4 regions of the Priestia filamentosa genome follow, and region 4 is predicted to be linked to each of the others. Evidence: riboswitches for the same ligand, from Rfam matches in the RefSeq annotation. Region 4 holds a riboswitch; each other region holds the start of a gene.
What was found. A riboswitch is a leader RNA that binds a small molecule or an ion and turns the genes downstream of it on or off. The one in region 4 is predicted to bind cobalamin.

Region 1 (3,145 bases), on a different contig from region 4:
GGTTTTAGCGGCTGTTTTGTTTCATTTAGCGTATATTTACGTTGATAGCCGCGTGGGGTAATCATTAAATCATCATAGAGAAATGTTGAAGAATTTCCAATAATAACAGTTGTTAGCATTCCAATTTCATGTTCAAGCATTTCTTTTAAATTGGTAATTACGATATTCTGACGGTCCCGATACGCGCTTTTCACAAGGCCAACAGGAGTATCTGGTGATCTATATTGAAGCAGGATACGCTGAGCTTCAGCAATTTGACGGGTTCTTCTTCCACTTTTCGGATTATAAAGAGCAATAACAAAATCAGCAGATGCCGCAGCTTCAATCCTTTTTTCAATAAGTGTCCATGGTGTTAAATGATCGCTTAGACTTATTGTGCACGCATCATGCATAACAGGAGCTCCTAATAATGAAGCACAAGAGTTAATAGCGGAGATACCAGGAATAATTTCAATTTCCACTCCGTCTTTTCTTGACCAACCTTTTTCAACAAGCACTTCATACACAAGACCAGCCATTCCATATACTCCTGCATCTCCGCTTGAGATCACAGCTACTTTTTTCCCTTGCTCAGCTTGCTTTACTGCTTCTTGGGCTCTTGTCACTTCCTCAGTCATTCCAGTACTAATAACCTGTTGATTTGACAATAATCCTTGGATAAGTTCCACATATGTTTTGTAGCCAATAATCATGTCACTTTCTTGAAGTGCCTCTTTCGCTCGTTCTGTAATATGTTCAAAATTTCCTGGACCAAATCCGACAATAAGCAATTTACCACTCATATTTTTTCCTCCTACCACAAGTTTTTCGAATGATGCGATTCTTTCGAAAACAGTTATTTCACTTTCTCTTTTGAAATTCCTTTTGGCGATGAGGAATTTTCAGGAGCTTTAAATCCTTCCTCATATGTGTAGATGATAGAGTTTTCAAGCTTATTCCCATTTAAGAGATGCTCTCTTACCATCTCTCTTCCAAGCTCTGGTGTCATTTCTTTATACCAAACTCCTTCAGGGTATACAATTGCTACACATCCGTCTTTACATCGTCCATTACATCGCGTTCTTGTTGTATGAATTTGAGCATCTGCCCCAAGCTTTTCAATTTCATCTCGAACAGCAACCGTTACTTCTTCTCCGCCCTTTTTCATACAAGTTCCACCATTACAAATTAAGAGATGATGCTTTGTTTCATTTAAATTCCACGTTGTCATCCATACCAACTCCCTCGTTAAAATCGTTTTCTCAAAAAACGCATAAAAAAAACACCTCTACGAGAAAGAGATGTAAAATGCACACCTGTACACGAGTTTGCACAATGGATTAGCACTTCTTCCTATGTCCCGTAGGTTTCAAATGAAGCAAACAGTTAAGGCAGGTCTCCTGACTCAAGGTAATCGTTCTACTACGTCTTCCCAAAAAAATTCAGTGACACGTTGTAATAGAACTCCCTTTTACAGTGGCGGGCACCGTGCCAGATTTTCACTGGCTTCCCTTTTCAACATAGGCTTTAAAGCTATGTACCTTCCTGTTTACAATATGAAATTGTCTTTAAAATGAAAGAAGAACTCTCCCTAGCAAAACATACATAGTGGAATCACTATCTCACCCTAAACAAATTTAGCTGTGATGATGACCTCCCTTATGTGCAGTATGCTAGGATAGTTCTCTATCTGCTACTTTTTTGATTTATGTAAAAATTTTTTCTTATATGAGTTTTCTAATTAACTACAATGATAGAGGATGTTGGCTCATTTTTCAATAAAGAATTCAATTGAAGAATAGGAGAAGCCTCATCCCTTCTCTTATTTCACAAGGAGAACGGAGCAGGAGGCCTTTTCTATTATTCTAGAACTAACACTACCAAGCACTACTTTTTGAAATCTATTAAATCCTCTACTTCCTACCACAATAAGTTCAATATCGTTCTCATTTGCATAACGAATAATTTCTTCAGCAGGATTTCCAACTCTAAAATGAACCTTATGAGTAATGTTATACTTTACGGCCATAGTATCAATTTCACGAAGAAATTCTTGCCTGTCTTCTAGCTTGTTTAAATTAGAGCGTTTATGCCAAGATGTTTTAGTTTTATCATCTCCTTCTTTCACGTGAAGAATTTGCAGTGGTGTACGATAACAAGAAGCAATGGAAAAAGCTTTCCCAAGAGCTTCTTTGGCCTGTTTTGAGCCATCTACGGCTGCAAGAATTTTATTGTACATTTCTTTCTCCCCCTATATTTCTTTATTTTTCTACTTCCCTTTTTTGACTGTAATAATCTTTCATTTCGCTAGAAAACAAAACCGACTATCTTTTACTGATAGTCGGCCACATGTTATAACTCGAGTTCTCCCATGCGAAGAAGTTCAACGACAGCTTGAGAACGCCCTTTAACGCCAAGCTTTTGCATTGCGTTAGAAATATGATTGCGAACCGTCTTTTCACTAATAAACAGCTCACTTGCGATCTCTTTCGTTGTTTTGTCCTGTACTAGAAGTTCAAAAACCTCTCGTTCTCTCTTTGTAAGTAACGGTTTAGGTGGAAATTCTTTATCCTTCAATGTAACCCTCCTTGCCTGATCCAGAGTCGAACTATCGGATGGGTGTAAGTTAGTCACGATATACTATGTAAAAAAGGATAAAGCGGTTCCTAGAATTCGCAAGTTATGCTATATTTTATTCACTTTTTTTCGATTGATAAGGCTTTAATTTTTCAAGTTGCTCCTCTGTCCATGGAACAGATTTACCCGTTCTTTTGGAGACCTGTACAAGAGCGCCTCGTCCTGTGAAACAAATTTCCTCTTTTTCATTTATCCCCACATAGTGTAAATCAACAGATGAACGTCCAGTATGCTCAATTTTCGTTTTTACTCTAAGCACTTCTCCAAAGAAGACTTGCTGAACAAAATCACACTGTAAATCAGCAACAACGGGCATTGTTTCACTATCAGACTTCTTCCATATTTCCATAAAACCAATATGCTGAAAAAAAGCTGTTCGGGCTTCTTCAAAATAAAGGAAAGGAACGGTATTATTCATGTGACCAAACATATCTGTCTCACAAAAGCGAACTCGAATCTCTCTATTAAAGGTAAAATCGTGCTTCCAAGTCTCTATATTGTTAATATAATCCGGCTTTTTCATTCATCT
Region 2 (3,145 bases), on a different contig from region 4:
TCCAAACATACATTAAGGAAGAGTGGGAGCAAGAAACGCCTGAAAAAACTTTTGTGCAAGAAGCTTCAATTTCAGATGAGGAACAGCTTAGCGAGCAGAGACGTTTTGACTCTATTAAAGAATCTTATGATAAAGCAAGCCTAAGGGAGCGTGATCGTCTTCTTTTAGGGGTAAAATATATAGAGGAACAAAAATTACTCTCATCAAATGAAATAAAACGGTTAGAAAAACGTATTTTAAATCAATATAAAAGCCGTAAAGAAGCCGTATGGGAGATTAGAGATCAAAAACTAGCTCTCATGAAAGCGAAAATAAAAGAAAATAATAAAATGATTCAAGAGTGGAAAGATAAGTGGCAGTGACATTCATAAAAGAGAAGAGCATGCTCTTCTCTTTTATGCTGGAAAATATCCAGAAAAATGTAAAAAAGGGGGAACAGAAGAGAAAATGTATGATAAACTTGGGATAATTGTTTAGTATATATGAAAGGAGAAGAAGAGTGAAAAATACCAAAAGAGATACGGCGCTTTCCTTTATATTTTTAGGACTTTTATTTTTAGGGTTTGTACAAGTATGGCACGAGCGTCAATATGTGCTTGGGGTTGGTGCAATGCTTGTAAGTTTTGTCGGCATCTGTGGGGTATGGAAAGGAATTAATAAAGAACGTCAAAAAGATATTTTGTTAGGAATAAAACTTTTTTTTATAACCATTATATTTTGTTTACTACACCGTTTTGTCTTTCCTTTTATACAAAGTATAAACAATGATCATCGCTTTCTAGCCGCTTTTTTATCAAGCCTCCTTATCGTCTTTACTATGGACAAACTTGTCCGAATTACGTATCACAAGCTTCATCAAAAGTCTGCTTAAGAAAAACAAAAGATGTGTATTATAAAACTAGTTCATATTTTTTGTGAACTAGTTTTTTTAATAGTAAAAAAGTGAAATTGATTTTTTTATAAGGAACAATACCTTGAGAGAAAAGAAGTTTAATAAAAGCGGGAAAAGTCAAGGTCTTTCTTTCGGGCAAGAACTGTGTATAATCAAGTATTGTAACAAACATAGAGTTTTTCTGTTGTAAAATCTAAAAGAGTCTGATAGAATAATAAACACAATATGTAGTGCTTAGATGAATATGGAAATACTATATTTTGTATAAACCTAAAATAAAGGTGTCATGTATTGACTTAAAAGGGAATTTGGTAATCAAACCAAAACTGTACCCGCAACTGTGATTGCTGATGAAATAAGCACATCCACTGTATGAACGAAAAGGCTTACATAAGCTTATTATACGGGAAGGGCTTAGAGTAGAGAGACGCAAAAGTCAGGAGACCTGCCTTTTATTGAGACGTTTTATTCTGTTCGGGAGTTAGGAGGATAAAGCGAGGGTTGTGCTTTTTTGTGCGCACATTCCTTCGCTTTATGCTCATTGCTCTCGAAGAGACAATGAGCTTTTTTTGTAGAGTGAATGGTAAAGACTGGAGGAAATAGTATGTTACAAACAAATTCGAACACGTTAGAAACGGTTGTCGAAAAAGATGGAGCTGAAGAGGCATTAGTTGGATATCTAGAAAAACTAAAAGAAAAATATCCACATCTAGATTTTGACGATTATGAACAGAAAATTGTTCAAGGGGTGTTCACATTACAGAAAGTCACGAGAGATCGTCTTTCAAACTTGCTTATTTTAGGTGCGCTTGAGCGTATTAACACGCTTGAACCTGATTGGACATATGTTGCAGCTAGCGTTTTATTGGACAAGCTTTACGGAAATGCAGCAGAAAACCGTGGCTATCAAGCAGATGAGAAATATGGTTCTCTTTATCATTTAATTGAGACGTTAACAAACACAGGAATTTTCAGCCCTGCTCTTTTATCTTCTTACACGAAAGAAGAGATTGAAAAGATTCAAAGTTTTATTTCACAAGAACGTGATGAACTTTTTACATACATCGGGCTCCTGACATTATCTGATCGTTACTTAGCTCAAACACACGATCGTAAAACCATGGAATTACCGCAAGAGCGCTTCTTAATTATTGCAATGACGCTTATGCAAAATGAGCCAAAAGAAAAACGTCTTGCTCTTATTGAAGAAGCATATTGGGCTCTTTCAAATCTTTATATGACAGTAGCTACACCAACACTTGCAAATGCAGGTAAAACATATGGCCAGCTATCAAGCTGCTTTATTGATACAGTTGAAGATGATTTAAGAAGCATCTACGACAGCAATACAGACGTTGCTACACTGTCAAAACACGGTGGAGGCATTGGGGTATACCTAGGGAAAGTGCGTCCAAGAGGAAGCGATATTAAAGGATTTAAAGGTGTTTCCTCAGGAGTTATGCCATGGATGAAACAGCTAAATAATACAGCGGTGAGTGTTGATCAGCTTGGACAGCGTAAAGGAGCAATTGCTGTTTACTTAGATGTATGGCATAAAGATATTTTCAGTTTCCTTGATGCTAAGCTGAATAACGGAGATGAGCGTCTGCGTACACATGACTTATTTACAGGAGTATGCTTACCAGATTTATTTATGGAGAAAGTGCAAAACAGAGAAGAATGGCATTTATTTGACCCACATGAAGTGCGAAGCGTTATGAACTATTCTCTTGAAGATTTTTATGATGAAGAAAAAGGTAGCGGTTCATTTAGAGAAAAATATGAAGAGTGTGTAAGAGAAGAGAAGCTTTCTCGCGAAACAATTCCGGCAATTGAAATTATGAAACGAATTATGATTTCACAGCTTGAAACAGGTACACCTTACATGTTCTATCGTGATACAGTAAACCGAGCAAATCCGAACAAACATAAGGGAATGATCTACGGAAGTAACCTTTGCAGTGAGATTGCTCAAAACATGAGTGCAACAACACTTGTTGAAGAAACAACAGATGGAGGCACAATTGTAATTCGCAAAGAGATGGGCGATTTTGTTGTGTGTAACTTATCTTCTGTTTCACTTGCAACAGCTGTAAAAGCAGACGTTCTACCTCGTCTTGTGAAAATTCAAATGCGCATGCTTGATAATGTAATTGACTTAAATACAATTCCTGTACCACAAGCTAAATATACGAATGAAAAGTATCGTGCTGTTGGACTAGGAACGTTTGGGCTCCATCATCTACTAGCCCT
Region 3 (3,145 bases), on a different contig from region 4:
TAAGATAGTACTATTTGGTGTGTATGAGAGCATAACGGCAATCACGGCAACAACTAAAACAGCGAGTCGCCCAACTGTAACAAGTTCTTTATCAGAGGCATCTCTACGGAAGAATGTTTTATAAAAGTCCTCTGTTGCTGCACTTGATGTTACAAGAAGCTGAGATGAAATTGTGCTCATAATAGCGGCTAAAATAGCGGCTAGTAAAAATCCTGTAATATAAGAGTTGAATAAAATGTCAGATAACAGAATAAAAATCGTTTCAGGATCATTCAACGTTATGTTATTTTCTGTAACATAGGCTAATCCAAATAGTCCTGTTAAGCAGGCTCCAATAATCGCAATAATCATCCAGCCCATTCCAATACGTCGAGCTGGTTTTAATTCTTTTATAGAACTAATAGCCATAAAACGAACAATAATATGGGGTTGGCCGAAATAGCCTAATCCCCAGGCAAGAAGTGAGAGGAGGCCAATAACTGTTGTTCCTTTGAAAAGGTCCAAATGTGTTGCATCAATGCTTTTGATGGTATCAAATACATTCGTTGGTCCACCTAAGTCGAATAGCACAACAACTGGTACTAGAATAAGAGCAAGAAACATAATAATACCTTGCACAAAATCTGTTAAACTTACAGCTAGAAAGCCACCGAAGAGGGTATATGCAACAACAACAATAGCGATAAGAAACATTCCATATCTGTAGTCTAACCCAAAAGCAGATTCAAATAATCTTCCACCGGATACTAATCCAGATGAAGTATAAAGAGTAAAGAAAACTAAAATAACAAGTGCTGATACTAATCGTAGCATACGGCTTTTATCTTCAAATCGGTTTTCAAAATAGTCAGGAATCGTAATGGAGTCGTCAGCAACATATGTGTATGTTCGAAGCCGTGGAGCTACAAGTAAATAATTTAAATAGGCTCCAATGGATAATCCGACAGCAAGCCATACTCCAGATAGTCCTGTTGTATACAATGCACCAGGAAGCCCCATAAGCATCCATCCGCTCATGTCAGATGCTCCTGCTGAAAGAGCAGTAACTGCAGGACCAAGTCCGCGTCCTCCTAACATGTACCCCGATATATCATCTGTTGATTTTTTATATGCATACCAACCTATTGCGAGCATCCCTAAAAAGTAAATGCCCAGTGTAATATAAGAACCAATGTCCACCAAATCTCTCCCTTGTTTTTTTTACGCTATAAGCGCTGATGAAGTGAATTATTTCTCTTATTCTATGAGAAAATAATTTAACTATTCGGACTATTATTGTAAAGTAAAAATGACTAGGAGTAAAGTCTGTTTTGAGTAAATATGACTATTCTCACCGAAAAAGGCAAAAATATCAAAGTGACGATAAGGTGTCATGTTTAGGGGAATATAGCTTGTTTTAAAGAATTTGAAGGGGAGCAATATAGTCCCTTTTACCTAATTTGTTTTCCTTGTTGAATTTATACCCTTACAATAAAGAGAAGAGCAGTTTATTCTCTTTCTCTTCATATTGCAATTGGATACATTTGCTTTATAATATAGAAGAACTGCATTTGTAATTAGTAGAATGTCAGGCTTTAAAAAGTACAAAAAATAAAAATTTTATAAAGTTTGGAAATAGGTGTAAAGCATAGTTTGCTTGCTTAAAAGGGAAGTCGATGAAATTTCGACACGGACCCGCCACTGTGAATGGAGTATAGGAGCTTTAAATAGACCACTGAACAAAAGTTCGGGAAGGTAAAAGGCTCTTTTCCTAAGTCAGGAGACCTGCCTGTTTTAACATCGCTGTTCGACCTACGGGAGTTTAGGGAGGTGGTTAGAATGCCTGTTTTCTTAAACTTTATGAATATAAAAGCATGTCTAACCTTTGAAAGGGGAGACATGCTTATTTTTTTAGCCTAGATCAATAAAAGGAGAGAGAAGAAAATGAAAAAAGCACGCAGTTATTCGGTTATTTTAGCTCTATTATTTTTTATTTTTCTAGCTGTAGCAGGCTGTTCAGAAGGACAAGATAGGGCAGAGTCAGACTCAAAAAAATTATCTTTTGCATTTCCATGGAGCCCAAAGAGCCTTGATCCACACGGCAGCGATAGCTGGGAAGTAATGCGATCTGGTGCAGGTGAAACACTTGTAAAACTCAATGAAGATTTAAAACCAGAACCTTGGTTAGCAAGCAGCTGGGAAAGAAAAGATCGCAAAACGTGGACCTTCACATTAAAGAAAAATGTAAGCTTTCATAATGGAGAGAAAATGAGTGCTGAAAGTGTAAAAAAATCGCTTCTACGTTCAAATGAAAAAGATTCAAAGGTTAAAGATTTACTAAACTTGGAAACTATCCGTGTTATCGATGATCACAAAATTGAGATTGTTACAAAACAACCAAACGAAGCTTTAATTTCACATCTAGCTGATCCATCTACAATTATTGCAGAGGTCTCTACATTAGATGAAAAAGAGGAATATCCTGCCCTTACAGGAGCTTTTAAATTTGAGAAATTTAACAAAGACGAATCGCTGATTATGAAGAGAAATGAGGAATACTGGGGACAGAAAGCAAGGGTTAAAGAGATTGATATAAAATTCATATCAGATGGAAATACGAGACTTATGGCTTTACAATCAGGAGATGTTGACGGTGCTGTTGATATTTCAACAGATCAAATTAGCGTGCTGAAAAACAGCGACAATATCAATGTCTTAACTGCTCCTTCACTTCGAACGCATATGATGATGTTCAATATGAGCTCAGCTCGCGTAACAAATCTTTCCGTTCGACAAGCAATTGATAAAGTCTTACCGAGAGAAGAGATCTTAACGTCTATTATGAAAAATGAAGGAACGAAAGGAAACGGCCCATTTCCAGAAGTATTGTCTTTTGGAAAAGTAAAGCAGAGCCAAGAAAATCAGTCTTTTGATTCGTTAATGAAACAAGGAGGCTATACGAAAGAGGATGGAGTATGGACTAAGGGTGGAGAGCCTTTGCAACTAACAATGCTGACTTTCCCTCAACGACCAGAGTTGACGGTAATGGCTGAAACGATTCAAAGCTCACTATTAAAAGAAGGGATAAAAGTAAAGGTAAGAAGCGTGGAAAATATTGATGATGTTCTTGCGGAGGATAATTGGGACTTATCGATGTATAGCATGC
Region 4 (3,145 bases):
AGATGGAAGTGAAAAAAGCAGTGAGAAGCTTTGGGTTTCTCACTGCTTTTTTTAGGTCTATTTTAGCTGATCCCTTGCCATAAATAGAGAATAATAGAGCTTGAGAGAAGAAGAAAGCCAGATAGTGGCATACCTTGTGCTTCTTGCTTAAGTGCCTTTTGTAGATGGTGTGCCTGCTCTGCTTGATGTTCTCTATAGGAAAGAATAACAGTGTTTAGCGGTTTAGTAATAATCGTAATATTAAGATTTTCCCTTTCTATAATTTCTTGTGACTTAGAGAAATTAACATTAAACATAATATAGCAGTTTCGAACAAATAAGCTTGTTTTCAAAGGAGTATAAATGAGGTAAGCGAGTGCTAATATGACACAGATGATAATGAGTCCTTCAATGATTGAAAGCTGATGCTGAATCATAGCTAGAGCAGTGAATAGACTGCAAAATGTCCCGACGGCATTGCACGCAATATAAGGAGAGCTAAAGGTCTTACAGCAAATAATGAGAAGCCCTGCTAAAGCAAGTAAAATGATGACAAGATTCATATTCATAAATGACTCCTTCCTATTCATCTTTTTTTATGTGTACCATTACCCTAAACGAGGACTCTATCTACATTATGTGAGGAGAAATTTTTTATTAAAGAGATAAAATAAGCCAGAAGAGAGAAACTGCTTGTAATAGAAAAACGATCAATAGCCATATGTTGAAGAAAGATGAAGAAAATGAGAGAGTTTTTATCAAGTTTGTTTCTTATTACAAACTGACTTGTTTAAGATGAAGAAAGAGAGCAAAAGATGTATTGCTCTCTCCGATAAGCTCATAGTTGTTAGACAGATTGAATACTGTTGTTTGCTTTTTTAGCTTTGAAACAGACAAAAATAAACATTGAAAGAAGAAATAGAAAAAGGATAACGCCAACAATCTCGAAGTCTATTTCTGCCCATGGATTGAAGAATGTAAAAGCAAGATAGAAAGAGACGCTGTAGGCGAGTACAACGATGACCCACCCCATAAGGCGTGAAGCTGCTTGACCAAATTTGCTTGAGTCTTTGACCATTTTATGCACAACAAAAGAATCAATTGTATCTGTAATCATCATGCCAACCATAAAAACTAAACCTAATAATAGCGGAGTGTACGAGCTTGAATTGCCAGCAGCTAACGTCCATACAGCTGTTTGACTCACCGTTTCGGCTGCTAGGGCAAAGAGAGCACCAATAAGAATAATAAGAAACGGATTTGTTGTCCCTTTTGCAAGCTTTGGAATGAATTTCCCTTTTAAACCACTAAGCTGAAATTCTTCCTTACTACTTCTTGTTCGAATCAAATTGTACGTATTTAATGTCCCAATCAAAAATAAAGATAAAATAGATACCCAAGAAGCGAAAGTGTCAAAGGATGGTGGGAACGTAAAGTTACTCATCACCATTCCTAAAACCCCAGCAGTCAATGCGACAACGCCCCCATGTCCAAATGAAAATAGGGTACCAACCCATCTTGAGAAAGGACTTTCCATCCTCCAATTGTACCTTGTTTGACCATCAATAAAAGCTAAATGGTCTGCATCAAGGCCGTGTCTTAATCCTAAAACAAATACAAATGCAAAAAGTGATAAACCTTCCAATTTTGTAGCCTCCTTTAATAAAAATAAAAACCCTCAACTATTTCTAGAGTTGAGGGAAATATGTATAACAAATAAGCAGCACAAATAAGCTATGCTGAATATGTATAGACTACTCTCTTTCCTAGAAGATCCTAGCGTACAGATTAGGTAGGTATCCTGGCTCTAAAATCATCACTTTTCACCGCCTTCCCTAACAGAATTGTTAAGTGGCATCTGGCGAAAAACTCCTTCATAACAGTGGCTGGACCGCCCAAGATTTTCACTTGGTTCCCTGTTACCTCCCACTTTAAAAAAGTAGGAGCCCCTAAACTGCGAGTTAATCATCGTCTTCATATGCTTTTTTTGGTAGTATACCATATTTTTGTAAAAGTTAAATCCTACAAACGAATCTTTTCTTTTTAAAGGTCTAGCATACTTATACACTACCAATACTATGGATAGAAAGAATGAGAATCGATAAAAAACACCTTCATTATTCAAGAAAATTCAAATTCTTATTATAGGTTCAAGAAGGAGCATTGAACAGCGGCATACGTGGAAGGTGAAGATATGAATATGTTTTAATCGAAAAGGGCATTCTTGAATTGTGCAGGTTAAAACCTGTTCACCTTACAATCATTAATACTCTTAAGCTATTAAATAGTTAGAAAACGTTCATTACCTTGGTTAACAAGGAATATGAACAGAATGGAAATCTAATTTACAAACTGCTTCCTTTTTTACATCATTCCTTTTAATATGAATATAGCGGGATTAGAAAAGGGATGGGATGAAAATGTCAATTGAATTAGAAAATAAAGTAGAAGTTCAAAAAGCATTGAATTCAGACTGTACAAGCTGTTTTGGTTTATGCTGTGTTGCATTGCCATACGCGAAGTCAGCTGATTTTGCTTTTGATAAAGGTGGAGGAACACCTTGCCGGAATTTGCGAGATAATTACTTGTGCGGCATTCATAATAACTTAATTAAGGAAGGGTTTCGCGGTTGTGTTTCTTATGAATGTTTTGGAGCGGGTCAAAAAGTATCTAGAATTATATACAAGGGGAAAGAGTGGAAAGGAAATAAGCAATATGCTGAACAAATGTTTAGCGTCTATCCAATTGTTCAGCAGCTTCATGAAATGCTTTCCTACTTATATGAAGCAATGAGCTATAGGGAAACAAAATCTATTCATGCTGAGCTAAGAGAGATGTTCAGAGAAACGGAAAAGATGACAGAACAACCTCCAGAAGAAATTTTACATCTAGATGTTGCAGGGCATAGAGCAAAAGTAAATACATTGCTTTTACAAACAAGTGAATTAGTCCGTCCGCAAATCACTCATAAGAAAAAACGAAATTATAGTAGTGATTATATAGGGGCTAAGCTTAGGAAAGCAAAGCTTAAAGGAGAGAATTTAAGAGGAGCACTTCTTATTGCAGCAGACCTTAGAGAAGCGGATCTTCGTTTTACAGATTTGATTGGAGCAGACTTTAGGGATGCAGATCTTAGCGGGGCAGATTTGACAGGAAGTCTTTTTCT

Region 1: another riboswitch for cobalamin. It lies ahead of B9N79_RS01040 ((2Fe-2S) ferredoxin domain-containing protein); the one in region 4 lies ahead of B9N79_RS08935 (HoxN/HupN/NixA family nickel/cobalt transporter).
Region 2: another riboswitch for cobalamin. It lies ahead of B9N79_RS16075 (ribonucleoside-diphosphate reductase subunit alpha); the one in region 4 lies ahead of B9N79_RS08935 (HoxN/HupN/NixA family nickel/cobalt transporter).
Region 3: another riboswitch for cobalamin. It lies ahead of B9N79_RS05675 (ABC transporter substrate-binding protein); the one in region 4 lies ahead of B9N79_RS08935 (HoxN/HupN/NixA family nickel/cobalt transporter).

Annotation. Positions count from the first base shown of each region.
Region 1 is NZ_FXAJ01000001.1:188,047-191,191, reverse strand. Features, by position in the region: gene cobJ (precorrin-3B C(17)-methyltransferase) at 1-782, opposite strand, end outside; gene B9N79_RS01040 ((2Fe-2S) ferredoxin domain-containing protein) at 836-1,210, opposite strand; cobalamin riboswitch at 1,353-1,539, opposite strand; gene B9N79_RS01035 (universal stress protein) at 1,802-2,218, opposite strand; gene gerE (spore germination transcription factor GerE) at 2,332-2,556, opposite strand; gene B9N79_RS01025 (acyl-CoA thioesterase) at 2,672-3,139, opposite strand.
Region 2 is NZ_FXAJ01000003.1:494,028-497,172, forward strand. Features, by position in the region: gene B9N79_RS16065 (vWA domain-containing protein) at 1-362, shown strand, start outside; gene B9N79_RS16070 (hypothetical protein) at 500-871, shown strand; cobalamin riboswitch at 1,155-1,359, shown strand; gene B9N79_RS16075 (ribonucleoside-diphosphate reductase subunit alpha) at 1,497-3,145, shown strand, end outside.
Region 3 is NZ_FXAJ01000001.1:1,096,045-1,099,189, forward strand. Features, by position in the region: gene putP (sodium/proline symporter PutP) at 1-1,134, opposite strand, end outside; cobalamin riboswitch at 1,600-1,786, shown strand; gene B9N79_RS05675 (ABC transporter substrate-binding protein) at 1,924-3,145, shown strand, end outside.
Region 4 is NZ_FXAJ01000002.1:366,390-369,534, forward strand. Features, by position in the region: gene B9N79_RS08930 (hypothetical protein) at 63-548, opposite strand; gene B9N79_RS08935 (HoxN/HupN/NixA family nickel/cobalt transporter) at 827-1,624, opposite strand; cobalamin riboswitch at 1,754-1,947, opposite strand; gene B9N79_RS08940 (pentapeptide repeat-containing protein) at 2,400-3,145, shown strand, end outside.